Regions from separate parts of the Chelatococcus sp. YT9 genome, predicted to be linked through region 4. Evidence: riboswitches for the same ligand, from Rfam matches in the RefSeq annotation. Region 4 holds a riboswitch; each other region holds the start of a gene.
The links. A riboswitch is a leader RNA that binds a small molecule or an ion and turns the genes downstream of it on or off. The one in region 4 is predicted to bind cobalamin.

Region 1 (3,733 bases), on a different contig from region 4:
CCGCAATTGGTGCAGGGGTACAGTTTGTCGGCATCGACAAACTGAAGGGCCTTCCGGAGAGTGTTGGCGACTTCTTCCGGGGTCTCAATAGTATTGGACGCCACGTCGATGGCCCCCACCATCACCTTCTTACCTCGAACCAGTTCAATGAGATCTATCGGAACGTGCGAGTTGTGGCATTCCAGCGAGATCAGATCGATACTGGATTTTTGCAGCTTGGGGAAAGACTCCTCATATTGCCGCCACTCCGACCCCAGAGTCTTCTTCCAGTCCGTGTTGGCCTTGATGCCGTAACCATAGCAAATATGGACGGCGGTCTCGCATTTGAGGCCTTCGATAGCCTTTTCCAGGGTGGCAACACCCCAGGCATTCACGTCGTCGAAGAAGACATTGAATGCGGGCTCGTCGAATTGGATGATGTCGACACCCGCAGCCTCCAACTCCCTTGCTTCCTCATTGAGGATCTTTGCGAATTCCCAGGCTAGTTTTTCGCGGCTTTTATAGTGGCTGTCATAGAGCGTATCGATCATGGTCATCGGACCCGGCAGAGCCCATTTGATAGGCTGCTTGGTCTGCTGGCGCAGAAACTTGGCGTCTTCCACAAAAACCGGCTTTTGCCTTGACACCGCGCCGACGACTGTCGGGACGCTCGCATCATACCGATCGCGAATTCTCACCGTCTCGCGCTTCTCGAAATCAACACCGTCGAGGTGCTCGATGAACGTCGTGACGAAATGCTGGCGCGTTTGCTCGCCATCGCTGACGATATCGATGCCTGCCTGTCGTTGATCGTCCAGAGCCAAACGGAGGGCATCCCGTTTGCCCTCGATCAAGTCTTCACCATGCAGTTTCCAGGGCGACCAAAGCTTCTCAGGCTGAGCGAGCCAGGAGGGTTTCGGCAAGCTGCCGGCGGTTGACGTGGGCAACAGTGTTCTCATGACAGGCGACCTTGTTGTTTCGTGTAATCAAAGAGCGTAATTGGCAGACCACCGCTCAAGAAGGGTCTTGTACGGTTTGATGAAGTGCTCTTCGGCAAACCTGCCTTGCTCAATAGCCAGCCGGCTGCGCTCTTCTCGATCGTAGACAATTCGCGTTACGGAATAATCCTGATACTTCAGACTTGGCTGATAGCAGGCCCCTGCTGCGGAACTAGCATTGTAAATCTCAGGTCGATAGATCTTTTGGAACGTTTCCATCGTGCTGATAGTACTGATTAGCTCAAGATTTGTGTAATCGCAAACTAGGTCGCCGTTGAAATAGAAGGCTAAAGGCGCGACGCTGTCCGGGGGCATGAAAAAGCGAACGTTCAATCCCATTTTCTGGAAGTACAAATCGGTCGAAGACAATTCATCCTGCTCGTACTCGACACCCAATACAGGGTGCTGATTCCCAGTTCGACGATATGTTTTGCTGCTTGAGACACTCAGGCATATGATCGGCGGTTTGCGGAAGTGCTCGTTGTAAACATCTGAGTTTATGAAATTTTTGAACAGGTTGCCATGCAGATTGCCAAAATTGTCTGGTATGCTGAAGTCCGGGCGGTCCTGATTGTGCTCCGATAGCAATACGCTGAAGTCGTAATCTCGTACGTAAGAGGAAAAATTATTCCCCAGGATACCCCGGATTCGCTTATTGCTGGCTCGATCGACGATGTTCGTCTCCAGCATCTCAATTAGAGGGAACGGCTCATCGTTTCCTTCAGCACCTACATTCATCTGAACTGAAATGATTTCGAGCTCGACAGAATAACGATCGCCTTTTGGGTTATCCCAATGCGCCAGAGCGTTGAAACGATTGTCAATCATCCGCAGGGCGTTGCGTAGGTTCTCCTGGCGGCCCTCCCCTCGGGCCAAGTTAGCAAAGTTGGTGGTGATACGCGTATTGTCTGAGGGACGATAATCCTCATCAAAACGAATGCGCTTAAGGCTGAACGCAAAATCGGCGCTCATCGTGACCGGCCGTCGATCGACAAGGGGTACGCCAGAGGCGGCGACTTGAGTTGCGGTTTGAAACATGACTTACCCCAATGAGTTGGGGCAGGGATCAGCGGACACATAGCAAGTCAGGCCGCTATGCGACCTCCGCTACGGCACACCGGGACACCCCGCCCGTGGACGTTATTTCGCCAAGGCAGGTCTCCTGGCTCACGGGTCGTCGCCTCCGTCCGTCTTCCCAGGGGTTCACCCCAGTGACACGCTGGACATCAGCTCGCCGCTTACAGTTGCGGGGGCAGCGCCGGCATTCCTTGTTACGGGGCACCGGCTTCCCTCTTAGCCCCAGCGCGTTGCACGCAACGACCGGGGAACCTAGGCAGCCGCACATTCCTGCAATTCTCGCAGGAAGTCAATTGGGCATAAAGAAATGTTTATATCTTTATCGAGATTTTGACGGGCAATTTTGCGGCGCCGGCATTTCCTGCCTTGTTGATTTCCGCCGAGAAGTGACCCTGGATTTCCACTGAGAAGTGACCCGGGCTGATGGTGGTCTGGGGTCAAGTGGTGGTCAAGTTTCGCGGCTTCTCCCTGGTTGGCTTTGGTGGCTTTGCCGAGCTGCTCTTGAAGCGGAAGCTGTCATTGCCGGTCTCGAGGATATGGCAGTGATGGGTGAGCCGGTCGAGCAAGGCTGTGGTCATCTTGGCGTCGCCGAAGACGGTAGCCCATTCGGAGAAGCTGAGATTGGTGGTGATGACCACGCTGGTGCGCTCATAGAGCTTGCTCAGCAAGTGGAACAGCAAGGCGCCGCCGGAGGCGCTGAACGGCAGGTAGCCGAGCTCATCGAGGATGACGAGATCGGCATGGACGAGCCGGCCGGCGATCTGACCGGCTTTGCCCTGAGCCTTTTCCTGTTCGAGGGCGTTGACGAGCTCGACGGTGGAGAAGAAGCGGACCCGCCTGTGATGATGCTCGACGGCGTGGACGCCAAGAGCCGTGGCGATGTGGGTCTTGCCGGTGCCCGGCCCTCCGATCAGGACGACGTTGTGCGCGTCGTCGAGGAACTCGCAGCGATGGAGCTGGCGCACGAGCGCCTCGTTGACCTCGCTGCTGGTGAAGTCGAAGCCGGCGAGGTCGCGATAGGCCGGGAAGCGCGCGGCCTTGAGCTGGTAGGCGGTCGATCGCACCTCCCGCTCGGCGGTCTCGGCCTTCAGGAGTTGCGAGAGGATCGGCATGGCAGCCTCGAAGGCGGGAGACCCCTGTTCGGTGAGTTCGGCGACGGCTTGCGCCATGCCGTGCATCTTGAGGCTTCTCAGCATGATGACGATGGCTCCGCTGGCCGGATCATGACGCATGGCGTGCCTCCCTGGCTCGACGCAGGGCGTCATAGCGTTCCACATTGGCCTGAGGCTCGGTGGTCAGCGTGAGAGAGGCAGGAGCCAGGATGGGTGGCGTGCTCAGCGGCGTGCCGTCGATCAGCCGGTGCAGCAGGTTGAGGATGTGGGTCTTGGTCGGCACGCCGGCCTTGAGAGCGAGTTCGACAGCCTCGAGCACGACCTGCTCGTCATGCTGGAGGACCAGGGACAAGATCTCCACCATCTCGCGGTCACCGCCTGGCCGCTTGAGCAGATGCTGCTGCAGGGACCGGAAGGCCGGCGGCATCTCGGCGAAGGGGGCGCCGTTGCGCAGGGCGCCGGGCTTGCGCTGGACCACGGCTAGATAATGGCGCCAGTCATAGACGGTCCGGCTCTGGCGATCATGGGAGCGCGCGAACACCCTTTGATGCTCGCAGATCACCTGTC
Region 2 (3,733 bases), on a different contig from region 4:
AATCCTTGAAGGGGGCGCCGTTACGCAGGGCTCCCGGCTTGCGAGCCAGCACCGGGACATAGTGCCAAGGATCGTAGATGGTCTGGTCGCGGCCATAGCAGCGGGGATGCTCGCCGACGATACGCCCGTCCTGGCGCAGCTCGACCCGATCGGCATAGGCGCGGATCTCGACGGGACGCCCGACCGCACTCGCGATGACCGAGTACTTGTTGTTGTCGAAGCGCACGAGGCAGGTCTTCGACACCGAGGCTGGCAGTGAGTGGAAACCATCGAACCGCCCCGCGTAAGGCACCAGGCTCGGGCGCTCGGCTTCGAACATCTCCCAGATCGTGCGGTCACGCTGTTCGGGATGGCGGTGAGCCTTGGCGTAGCGGAGCACCTGATCCATCAGCCAGGCGTTCAACTCGTCGTAGTTCTTGACCCGCAGCCGTGGGGCGAAGAAGCGCTCGCGCACGAGCCCGACCTGGTTCTCGACCTGCCCCTTCTCCCAGCCCGAGGCCGGCGTACAGGCGACGGGATCGACCAGGTAATGGCTGCACATCTGCTGGAAGCGGCGATTATAGGCCCGCTCCTTGCCGACGAAGATCGTCTCCACCGCGGTCTTCATGTTGTCGTAGATGCCGCGCGTGCAGGCGCCCTTGAAGAAGGCGAAGGCCCGGTCATGGGCGTCGAAGACCATCTCCTGGCTCTCGCGCGGATAGGCCCGCACGAACAGCATGCGCGAGTGACAAAGCCGGACATGCGCCACCTTCACCTGGGTCGTCGCGCCATTGATGACGACGATCTCGTGGCTCCAGTCGAACTGATAGGCCTCGCCGGGCGCGAAGCTCAAAGGCACATAGGCGTCGGCCGTGACGGCGGATTGCTCGCGGCGCCAGCCTCGCGCATAGCGACGCACGGCATCGTATCCGCCCTCGTAGCCGAGATCCCGCAGTTCTTCGAAGAGCCGGATCAGCGTCAGGCGCTCGCGGGCCGGCTTGCCGTCGTTCGCCATCAGCAGCCGATCCAGCTCAGGGCGCCAGGGTCCAATCTTCGGCTGCGGCTGAACCTTCCGCTCATACTCGAACGACGTCGCACCCGAGCGTAGCACCTTCCGCACCGTGTTCCGGGAGACATGCAGCTCGCGGGCGATCTCCTTGATCGTCTTCCCACGGATCGAAAACTCGCGCCGGATCCGCGCAATCGTATCCACGCCCTTCATCCCCCGCCCGCCCATCCGAAACCAGGACGGGCAGTCTCACCGAAACCGGCTCAAGGGGGTCAAAGTTGGACGCCGATCCCCCGCCTCATGGGGTCAAACTTGCACGCCGAAACACAATCCAGCGCAAGGCGCCAGGCCTCGACTTCGGCTGCAGTTGAACTTTCTGCGCATATTCAAAGGACATCGCGAGCGAACGCAACACCTTCCGAACTGTGTTCCGAGACACATGCAGATGGTGACGCATCTCTTTGATCGACTTTACGGAAACAGGCTTCTACGGCGTGAAATGCACGCCGCACTACGATATGGGCATGGTCATGCTCATTCAGGTCGGTACCGAAGAACCCTCCTCAGCTGCCTTGCCGTAAGGAATGCCAAAAGATGCGGCGAAACGCTTTGGGCAGATCATTGAACGCGCCAGAAAAGCTTCGGCGAAGTAAGTTCGTGTCAGCTTGAAGGACGTCCCGCGACGTAGAGATATAAACAATTCTTTATATAACGTTGACTTCCCTCTCCCGGCATCTCAAGATGCCCATGCCATGGTTCCCTGACATGCCGGCTGCGGCGCGTCGGGGCTAAGAGGGAAGCCGGTGAAATGCCGGCGCTGCCCCCGCAACTGTAAGCGGCGAGCCGATGCCCACGATGTCACTTAGGCGATAGCCTTGGGAAGACGGGTGGAGGCGACGACCTGCGAGCCAGGAGACCTGCCGTGGCGAACAACGTCCACGGGCGGGGTGTCCCGGTGGTGCGCTCGACGGCTCGCCCGGATCTCTGTTCGGCCGGGCGATCGTCCCGCGTCCGCTCTGGCCTTTGCCCCCAAACTTTTGGGGTTAAGCCTATGTCTCAACTATCATCCGTTGCCGTCGCGACGCTCGGCACGCCGCGCATCGGTCCGCGCCGCGAACTCAAGATCGCGCTTGAGAATTTCTGGTCCGGCAAGTCCAACGAGAAGGCACTTCTGGAAGCCGCCGCAGCTCTGCGCGCGGCCAACTGGGCGCGCCAGAAATCCCAGGGGATCACGGTCATTCCCTCCAATGACTTTTCCTTCTACGATCAGGTACTCGACACCAGCGTGATGGTCGGCGCCATCCCCGCGGCCTATGGCTGGACGGGCGGACCAGTATCGCTTGCGACCTATTTCGCGATGGCGCGCGGGTCGCAGGGTGATGAGCAACGTAACGCCTGCGGCCATAGCCACCACGATCATGGCGCGTCCCACGGCGTGCCGGCACAGGAAATGACGAAGTGGTTCGACACCAACTATCATTACATGGTGCCAGAATTCGAAGCCGGGCAGCGCTTCGAACTCGCCTCGCTCAAGGCGGTCGATGAATACCGCGAGGCAAAGTCCCTCGGCTTCGAGACCCGTCCGGTCCTGCTCGGCCCCGTCACCTTCCTGCGCCTCGGCAAGGCAAAGGATCCGTCCTTCGACCCGCTGACGCTTCTGGGTGATCTGCTGCCGGTCTATGTCGATGTCCTGCGCCGGCTTGCCGCCAATGGCGCGACATGGGTCCAGATCGACGAGCCCTGCCTGGTGCTCGATCTCGACGAACCCGCGCGCGAGGCGCTGCGTCGCACCTATGCGCTGTTCGCCCATGCCTTGCCGGATCTGAAAATCATGCTCGCCACCTATTTCGGCGGCATCGGCGATAACCTGGACACCGCGCTCTCGCTGCCCGTCGCGGGCCTCCATATCGATCTGGTGCGTGCGCCGGAGCAGCGCGATGCTGTTCTCGCCAAGGCGCCGCGTGGCATCGTCCTGTCACTAGGTGTCGTCGATGGCCGCAATATCTGGCGCACGGATCTCGAGAAAATCCTTTCCCGCGTGGCGCCCGTCGCCGCCAAGCGCGGCACCGACCATGTCCAGATCGCGCCATCCTGCTCGCTGCTGCACAGCCCGATCGACCTCGAACTGGAAACGAACCTCGATTCCGAAGTGAAGGGCTGGCTCGCCTTCGCCGTGCAGAAGATGGGTGAACTGGCGACACTCGGCCGCGCGCTCACGGAGGGACGCGACAGCGTCAAGGACGCTCTTTCCGCCTCGACGGCAGCCGTCGCCGCCCGCAAGGCTTCTCCCAAAGTCAACGCCGCGATCGTCGCCGGGCGCTTGGCGGCCGTGACGGAAGCCTTCGTCCGCCGCAAGAACGCCTTCCCGAGCCGGGCTCGGCTGCAGCGCGAGCGCTTCAACCTTCCCGCCTTCCCCACCACGACCATCGGCTCCTTCCCGCAAACCCCGGAGGTCCGCAAGGCACGCGCCGCCCATGACAAGGGGCAACTCGACGCGACCGACTATGAAGCCTTCCTGCGCGAGGAAACGGCGCGCGCCGTGCGCTGGCAGGAGGAGATCGGTCTCGACGTGCTTGTTCACGGCGAATTCGAGCGCAACGACATGGTCCAGTATTTCGGCGAGCAGCTCGCGGGCTTCGCCTTCACGCGCCATGGCTGGGTGCAGAGTTATGGTTCGCGTTGCGTGCGCCCGCCGATCCTTTACGGCGACGTCTCGCGCCCGAAGCCGATGACCGTGGAATGGTG
Region 3 (3,733 bases), 640 kb from region 4:
GGGGGCGAGAATGAACGGTCACGCACCACGCAATAACGCTTTCGGGGCTCAAGAACAATCGTGCGTCCGTGCGCGCCTGGAAAACCGTGGCGTGAGTGCCGCGGCCTTGCGGATTTGGTAACCGCAACGCGTGATGGCGATAGACAAGATCGCCGTCGCAGCTTAAGCGGTCCGCATGCTGCGCCGCCTCTACGACTGGACATTGTCGCTTGCCGCAAGCCCTCGCGCTGCCTGGGCGCTGGCGCTCGTCTCTTTCGCCGAAAGCTCGTTCTTTCCGGTTCCCCCGGATGTGCTTCTCGTCCCCATGGCGCTGGCCCGGCCGGACAAGGCCTTCTTTTATGCCGGCGTGTGCACGGTCGCATCGGTCGTCGGCGGCCTGTTCGGCTATGCCATCGGTGCGCTGCTCTATGACACCCTCGGCGCCTGGATCATCCAGGCGTACGGGTATGGCGACAATGTCGAAGCTTTCCGGCAGGCCTATGCCGCCTATGGCGAGTGGATCATCCTGATCAAGGGTCTCACGCCGATCCCCTATAAGCTTGTCACCATCACATCCGGCTTTGCGGGCTATGATCTTTTCTGGTTCACGATACTGTCAATCATCACGCGAGGCCTGCGGTTCTATATTCTCGCCGCGCTGGTCAACCGTTTCGGGGCACCCGCCAAGGAAATCCTGGAGCGCAACCTCGGTCTGGCCGCAATCATCCTGTTTGCCACCATCATCGGCGGTTTCGTGGCTGTCCGCTATATATTCTAGGGGCGCATCGCAGGCGCCTCGCCTCACGAGCGTTCAATGTCCCTTCTCTCGCGTCCGCGCCTCATTGCATTAACGATTCTCGTCATTTGCGTCGCCCTCATCGGCGGCGCCTATTACTTTGAATATGTGCTGGGCCTGATGCCCTGCGAGCTCTGTCTGAAGCAGCGCCAGCCCTACTATCTTGCGATGCCCGTGGCGGCGGCGCTCGCGATCCTCCCCGATGAGCGGCGTGACCGGCTGTTCGGAAGCCTGCGCTGGATCGGCTTCGGCATCCTCGTCATCGCATTCCTCTATAATGCCGGCCTCGGGGTCTACCACAGCGGCGCCGAATGGCATTTGTGGCAGGGCCCCGCGGATTGCACGGGTCCGGTCAGCAACAATGTTGGCCTGAATGATTTCCTCAAGAACTTGCAGACCACCCGCGTCGTGCGCTGTGACGAGGCGGCCTGGCGTTTTCTCGGGGTGTCGCTAGCAGGATGGAGTGCTTTCGCCTCGCTCGGCTTGGCTGTCTTGGCGCTGGCTGGGCTCAGGACAGCGAGGAAGCGTTAACCCTGAGCGTGATCCCGGTCGGCAGCCATATCGCATATATTGACATAATGCGTCGGATACCCCCTATATCTAGTGGTCACGGTCGCTCGATTCGAGCGCGAGAGAGGGAATTCGGACACGGCGTTCGTGCGTCGTGAGGCCGGAGCTGCCCCCGCAACTGTAAGTGGCGAGTCTGCGTCCAACTGACGTCACTGACGCCGCAAGGCGTCGGGAAGGCAGGGCGTGGCCGGAGACCCACAGCCAGGAGACCTGCCGCGACGATTGAGATTGTCCTCGGGCGGGGTGCCCCGGTGGATCGCCAGGGCCAGCGTCGGCGTGACAGCCGAACGTTTTCGCTCGCGCGTCCGCTCGGCCTTTGCCCCCACATCATTGGGGTTTGTTGCCGATGTCCCTGACGACCGAAACCGCAGCCCAACCGTCCCACACGTCCAGGATGGCGATGGAGATGCCCCGCGCTGCCGCGGAGCCGGGCTACAAGCTCATCCGCCGCAACGGTGCCGTGACGCCATTCGACCCGTCCAAGATCGCCATCGCCTTGACCAAGGCCTTCCTCGCCGTCGAGGGATCGGGCGCCGCCGCCTCGCGCCGGGTGCATGACATCGTGGCGGATCTCACCGACCAGATCGTCACTGCGCTGATGCGCCGCGCCGATGCTGGGCGCACCTTTCACATCGAGGATGTGCAGGACCAGGTCGAGCTCGCGCTGATGCGTAGCGAGCACCACAAGGTGGCGCGCGCCTATGTGCTCTATCGCGAGGAGCGGGCGCGCGAGCGGGCTCGCGCCGCCGGTGAGGCGAAGGCGGTGACGCCCGAGCCGCGCCTTCGCATGAAGGGCGCCGACGGCGAGCTCGTGCCGCTCGACGAGGCCTGCCTTGCCGCCATCATCGCGGAAGCCTGCGCCGGCCTCGAAGGCGTGGCGCCGGAGGCAATCCTCGCGGAGGCGCGCCGCAACCTTTACGATGGCATCAGCCGGGACGAGCTGGCGCTCGCGCCGATCCTCGCGGCCCGCACCCTCGTTGAAACCGAGCCGGACTATGCCAAGGTCTCGGCGCGGCTCCTGAACGACAAGCTGCGGCGCGAGGCCCTGAGCTTCGTCTTCGGCCGGACGGAGGAGGCGGCCCAGGCCGAGATGGCCGAGCGCTACCCGAGCTATTTCCATGCCTATGTGAAGACGGGCATCGACAACGAACTGCTCGATCCGGAACTCGCGCGGTTCGACTTGACGCGTCTTGCCGCCGCGCTGAAGCCCGAGCGCGACCTCAATTTCGACTATCTCGGCTTCCAGACGCTCTACGACCGCTATTTCCTGCATGTGCGCGGCACCCGGTTCGAGCTGGCGCAGGCCTTCTTCATGCGCGTCGCCATGGGGGTTGCCCTGCGCGAGGTGGACCGGGAGGAGAAGGCGATCGAATTCTATGATCTCCTCTCATCCTTCCATTTCATGTGCTCGACGCCGACGCTGTTCAATGCCGGCACGCGCCGCTCGCAGCTCGCCTCCTGCTTCCTGACGACGGTGTCGGACGACCTCGACGGCATCTTCAAGGCCATCAAGGACAATGCCCTGCTCGCCAAATATTCCGGTGGTCTCGGCAATGACTGGACGCCGGTGCGCGGCCTCGGTGCCCATATCAAGGGCACCAACGGTGAGAGCCAGGGCGTCGTGCCCTTCCTGAAGGTGGCCAACGACACGGCGATAGCCGTGAACCAGGGCGGCAAGAGGAAGGGCGCGGTCTGCGCCTATCTCGAGACCTGGCACGTGGATATCGAGGAATTCCTCGATCTCAGGAAGAACACCGGCGACGACCGCCGCCGCACCCACGACATGAACACCGCCAACTGGGTGCCGGACCTCTTCATGCAGCGCGTCGAGGCGGACGGCCCGTGGACGCTGTTCTCGCCGGACGAGGTGCCGGACCTGCACGATCTCTACGGGCCAGCCTTCCGCGAGGCTTACGAGGCCTATGAGGCGAAGGCCGCGCGCGGGGAGATGAAGGTGTCCAAGCAGGTCCGGGCGCTTGACCTCTGGCGGCGCATGCTGACCATGCTGTTCGAGACCGGCCATCCCTGGCTCACCTTCAAGGATCCCTGCAACATCCGCTCGCCCCAGGGGCATGTCGGCGTGGTGCATTCCTCGAACCTCTGCACCGAGATCACGCTGAACACCTCCCATGACGAGGTCGCCGTCTGCAATCTCGGCTCCGTCAATCTGGCGGCGCATGTCACGGCCGACGGCCTCGATATGGAGAAGCTGGCGCGCACGGTCAGAACCGCGATGCGCATGCTCGACAATGTCATCGACATCAATTTCTACACGATCCCGGAGGCACGCCGCTCGAACCTGCGCCACCGGCCGGTCGGCCTCGGGCTGATGGGCTTTCAGGATGCCCTGCAGACCCTGCGCGTTCCCTATGGCTCGGACGCGGCGGT
Region 4 (3,733 bases):
GGCCGTAGCCGCAACAGGGGAAGTCATGACGTCGTTTCCATCTTGCAGGCGAGCGCGATCTTGCAGGCGAGCGGCGGAACGCGCGCGACCACACCCTTGCGGATCGGCTGCGGGCGCTCACGCCAGGGAATGATGCCATCCGCCGCCACCGTATACTGGCGGGCAGCCAGGACGAGATCGTCGAGATGCTGATCGGCGTCGAGATCGCCGATCACGTAGGTCCATTTGCCGGGCGCCGCGAAAGCCACCGTGCAGGGCCGGCGGCAGACCGAGAGGCATTCCACGGGCGTCACCGTGACGTCCGCATCGCCTGCCAGGCGGTCAGCCAGCGTCCGCACCAGACCGCGTCCCGGCTCGTCATACGGCCCTTCCGTCGCACCGTCCTGCCGCCGCCGGCAGGTGACGCAGACCATCAGGGTCGTCGGCGCGACGGCTGCCGGCGGGTTCATGCCGAGCGCCGGGCAAAACGCGGCCAGAAGAACCCCACGGCGACCGCGACCGCCGCCCACAACGCCGCGTGCACGACGAGCGAGGCCGCTGCGAAATGGCCGGCAAGCTCGGCGGGGGCCCCGCTGGCATAGGCCTCCGGATGCGGCGCGCCGACGACATGCGGCGCGACGAGGAGGACGAAGCCAAGGATCTTCGCCCAGACGGCCGGCGTGCGGATGAGAAGCCACAGCGCGACGGCCGTCGCGACGGCGGTGGAGATCCACCAGATCTGGCGCGCGACCAGCGGCCCGGCCGCACTGCCCGGCAGCTCTGGGGCGAGCCCCAACGCAGGCGCGAGGCCGGTTGCGACGAAGGCCGCCGCCGCGAAGGCGAGCGCGTTCCTGATATTGATCGTCTCGCCCGCCACAAGGAGAGCCGCCAGCAGGATCAAGGCAAAGCCGATCGCTGTGACGATGGTGGTGAGCCCGGTGAAGGCCGAGCGCTCCAGGCCATCGGCGGGGCTCCAGCCCTCGGCATGGTCGCCGCCCTCCCCGGCTGGCGCATGCGCCTTGATGACGTTATGAGCCAGGACGACGCCCGATGTCTGAACCATGTGGGCGCCGAACAGACCGGCGGCCATGCCGTCGAGCGCGGCCGCGCTCTCGGGCTTCTCGAATTTTTCCCCAGCCAGGATCAGCGGAGTCGTGGTGAAATGCTGCAGGACCGCGATCGCAAGTCCCGCAACAAGGCCGGCCACAAGGGCAACGGCCAGCACACGATTGAACATGCCGCGATCAGTGGCAGGGAAAGCTCAGCGCATGGCGCGTGTCATGGGCCGCGTTGTGGACGGCCTCGGGATGCGCGAAGCCCGTCACGAAAACGAGCGCGACGCCCATCGCAAAGGCGACGAGGGCAACTTTCAGAACCTCAGCGCGAGAACCTAGTCCCGCAACGGCAACATTCGACACCGCGACCTCCTTCACTGCCCCACCGGCAGTTCCATGGCTTCCATCGCGAAGGCAGGTCTCCTGGCTTGCGGATCATCGGTGCGAACCGCCTTCCCAGATCGCCGCCGGAAAGACGGCAGATCCAGTGGCTGTCGTGGTTCGCGCCTCAACCGCTCACAGTTGCGGGGGCAGCTCCGGCCTTGGGGCAACGCGCCCCGCACCGGTATTCCCTTTTGACCTCTCACGAGGACCGTCGCGTCAGGCAGCTAGACGCCCACTTCCACCAAAAGTCAACGCGGAATCCTTATTCCACAAGCCGGTCGCGGTGGAGCAGCGCCGGAAAGAGGCGGGTCCACACCACCGCGATCGCGATGGTACCGAGGCCGCCCAGCGCGACCGCCGGCGCGGCGCCGATGAAGGCCGCGAGTGTACCCGACTCGAATTCGCCAAGCTGGTTGGAAGCGCCGATGAACACCGTGTTCACGGCGGCAACCCGGCCGCGCATGGTATCCGGTGTATCGGCCTGCACGAGCGTCTGGCGGACGAACACGCTGATCATGTCCGAGGCGCCGAGGATGACCAACGCACCGAGCGAGAGATAGAAGTTCGTCGAAAGGCCGAACACGATGGTCGCCAGCCCGAACAGGATGACGGCAGCGAACATCCGCTTACCGGCATTCCGGGCGATGGGACGATGCGCCAGTAACAGAGCCATTGCGGCCGCACCAACCGCCGGGGCGCTGCGCAGGAGCCCAAGGCCCACCGGACCGATATGCAGTATGTCGCTGGCATAGATGGGAAGGAGCGCGGTGGCACCGCCGAGCAACACGCCGAAGAGGTCGAGCGTGATGGCACCGAAGAGAACCGGCTTGCCACGGATGAAAGTCAATCCCGCGATGAGTGTCGACCAGTCGACCTTGGGCGGTGGAACCTTTTCCGCGCGCAGGCGGATCAATGTGACCGCGACCGCTGCCACCAGGAAGAGCAAGGCCGCGCCCCCGAAGGCCACATGGGCACCCGCTATATACAGGAGGCCGCCGATCGCCGGACCCGCAATGACAGCGACCTGGCCGACCGATGAACTCCAGGCAATGGCCTGCCCGAAGAGGGCGCGGGGCACCAGGTTCGGGACGAATGCTTGGCTTGCCGGCTGGTAGAAGGCCCGCGCTACGCCCATTAGCACGACGAGCGCATAGAGGGGCCATACCTCGGGCGGCTGCCAGATGGCGAAGAGAGCGAGGCCCACACAGATGAACGTGTTCAGTGCGAAACAGGCCATCATGATGAGCCGACGGTCGACCCGATCCGCCACGTGACCGGTCACAAGCACGAGGCTGATAACTGGCAGAAAGGCCGCGAGACCCACCAGTCCGAGCGCAAGCGCACTGCCGGTCAGGTCGTAGACCAGCCAGCCGACGGCGATATCGGTGATCTGCTGCGCGATCGACGCGCAAAAGCGCGCGCTGAGGAAAAGGGAGAAATCCCGCTCCCGGAAGATCCGCCAACTGGACGATGACATGGACGGTGTTCGGCTCCGCTCAGGCTGGCGTGCCGGTGATGCGATCGATCTCAGCCATGTCCTCCGCCGTCAGGCGCCAACCGGCCGCCTTGATGTTCGCCTCTACCTGCTCCGGCTTGGTGGCGCCTGCGATCACGCTCGCGACGAGCGGCCGCGCTGCGAGCCAGCTGAAGGCGAGTTCAAGCAGGCTGTGGCCACGCGCCTCGGCGAAGCCTCGCAGGGCCTCGACCACGTTCCAGTTCCGGTCATTGAAGTAGCGATCGGCATAGCGCTGCTCGGCGAAGCGTGTGCCGGGCGGCGGCGCCTCGCCCCGCTTGTACTTGCCCGTCAACAGTCCACTCGCCAGCGGGAAGAAGGGCAGAAGGCCGAAGCCGTAGCGGGACGCGGCTGGCACGAGCTCCCGCTCGATCCCGCGCTCGACCAGACTGTACTCGTCCTGGACGGAGGCGAAGCCGTTGATGCCGAGCTGGCGCGCCGTGAAATGCGCCTCGACCACCTGCCAGCCCGGCAGATTCGAGCAACCGATATAGCGGACCTTGCCGTCGCGGATAAGATCGTCGAGGGCGCGCAAGGTTTCCTCGATCGGCGTCAGCGGATCGGGGCGATGCAACTGATAGAGGTCGATCCAGTCCGTCTTGAGGCGCTTCAGGCTGGCCTCGACGGCGGCCATGATATAGCGGCGCGAGCCGCCCCTGAGCACATCCACGTCGTCCATCGCCATGCCGAATTTGGTGGCGAGCACGATGTCCTTGCGGCGCGGACCAAGGACTTCCCCGAGGTGGTTTTCCGAACCACCGCGGTTGCCATAGACGTCGGCCGTGTCGAACAGGGTGATCCC

Region 1: another riboswitch for cobalamin. It lies ahead of KIO76_RS30055 (DUF1852 domain-containing protein); the one in region 4 lies ahead of KIO76_RS10655 (CbtB domain-containing protein).
Region 2: another riboswitch for cobalamin. It lies ahead of metE (5-methyltetrahydropteroyltriglutamate--homocysteine S-methyltransferase); the one in region 4 lies ahead of KIO76_RS10655 (CbtB domain-containing protein).
Region 3: another riboswitch for cobalamin. It lies ahead of KIO76_RS07635 (ribonucleoside-diphosphate reductase subunit alpha); the one in region 4 lies ahead of KIO76_RS10655 (CbtB domain-containing protein).

What each region holds. Positions count from the first base shown of each region.
Region 1 is NZ_JAHBRW010000003.1:205,687-209,419, forward strand. It holds gene KIO76_RS30050 (methionine synthase) at 1-938, opposite strand, end outside; gene KIO76_RS30055 (DUF1852 domain-containing protein) at 966-1,949, opposite strand; cobalamin riboswitch at 2,113-2,325, opposite strand; gene istB (IS21-like element helper ATPase IstB) at 2,492-3,286, opposite strand; partial or broken gene istA (IS21 family transposase) at 3,276-3,733, opposite strand, start outside.
Region 2 is NZ_JAHBRW010000003.1:171,195-174,927, forward strand. It holds gene istA (IS21 family transposase) at 1-1,201, opposite strand, end outside; gene KIO76_RS29895 (hypothetical protein) at 1,483-1,569, shown strand; cobalamin riboswitch at 1,725-1,927, shown strand; gene metE (5-methyltetrahydropteroyltriglutamate--homocysteine S-methyltransferase) at 2,040-3,733, shown strand, end outside.
Region 3 is NZ_JAHBRW010000001.1:1,704,953-1,708,685, forward strand. It holds gene zapE (cell division protein ZapE) at 1-22, opposite strand, end outside; gene KIO76_RS07625 (YqaA family protein) at 176-757, shown strand; gene KIO76_RS07630 (disulfide bond formation protein B) at 794-1,306, shown strand; cobalamin riboswitch at 1,369-1,577, shown strand; gene KIO76_RS07635 (ribonucleoside-diphosphate reductase subunit alpha) at 1,692-3,733, shown strand, end outside.
Region 4 is NZ_JAHBRW010000001.1:2,344,951-2,348,683, reverse strand. It holds gene cobW (cobalamin biosynthesis protein CobW) at 1-27, opposite strand, end outside; gene KIO76_RS10665 (DUF1636 family protein) at 24-449, opposite strand; gene KIO76_RS10660 (CbtA family protein) at 446-1,216, opposite strand; gene KIO76_RS10655 (CbtB domain-containing protein) at 1,224-1,397, opposite strand; cobalamin riboswitch at 1,431-1,646, opposite strand; gene KIO76_RS10650 (MFS transporter) at 1,681-2,895, opposite strand; gene KIO76_RS10645 (aldo/keto reductase) at 2,915-3,733, opposite strand, start outside.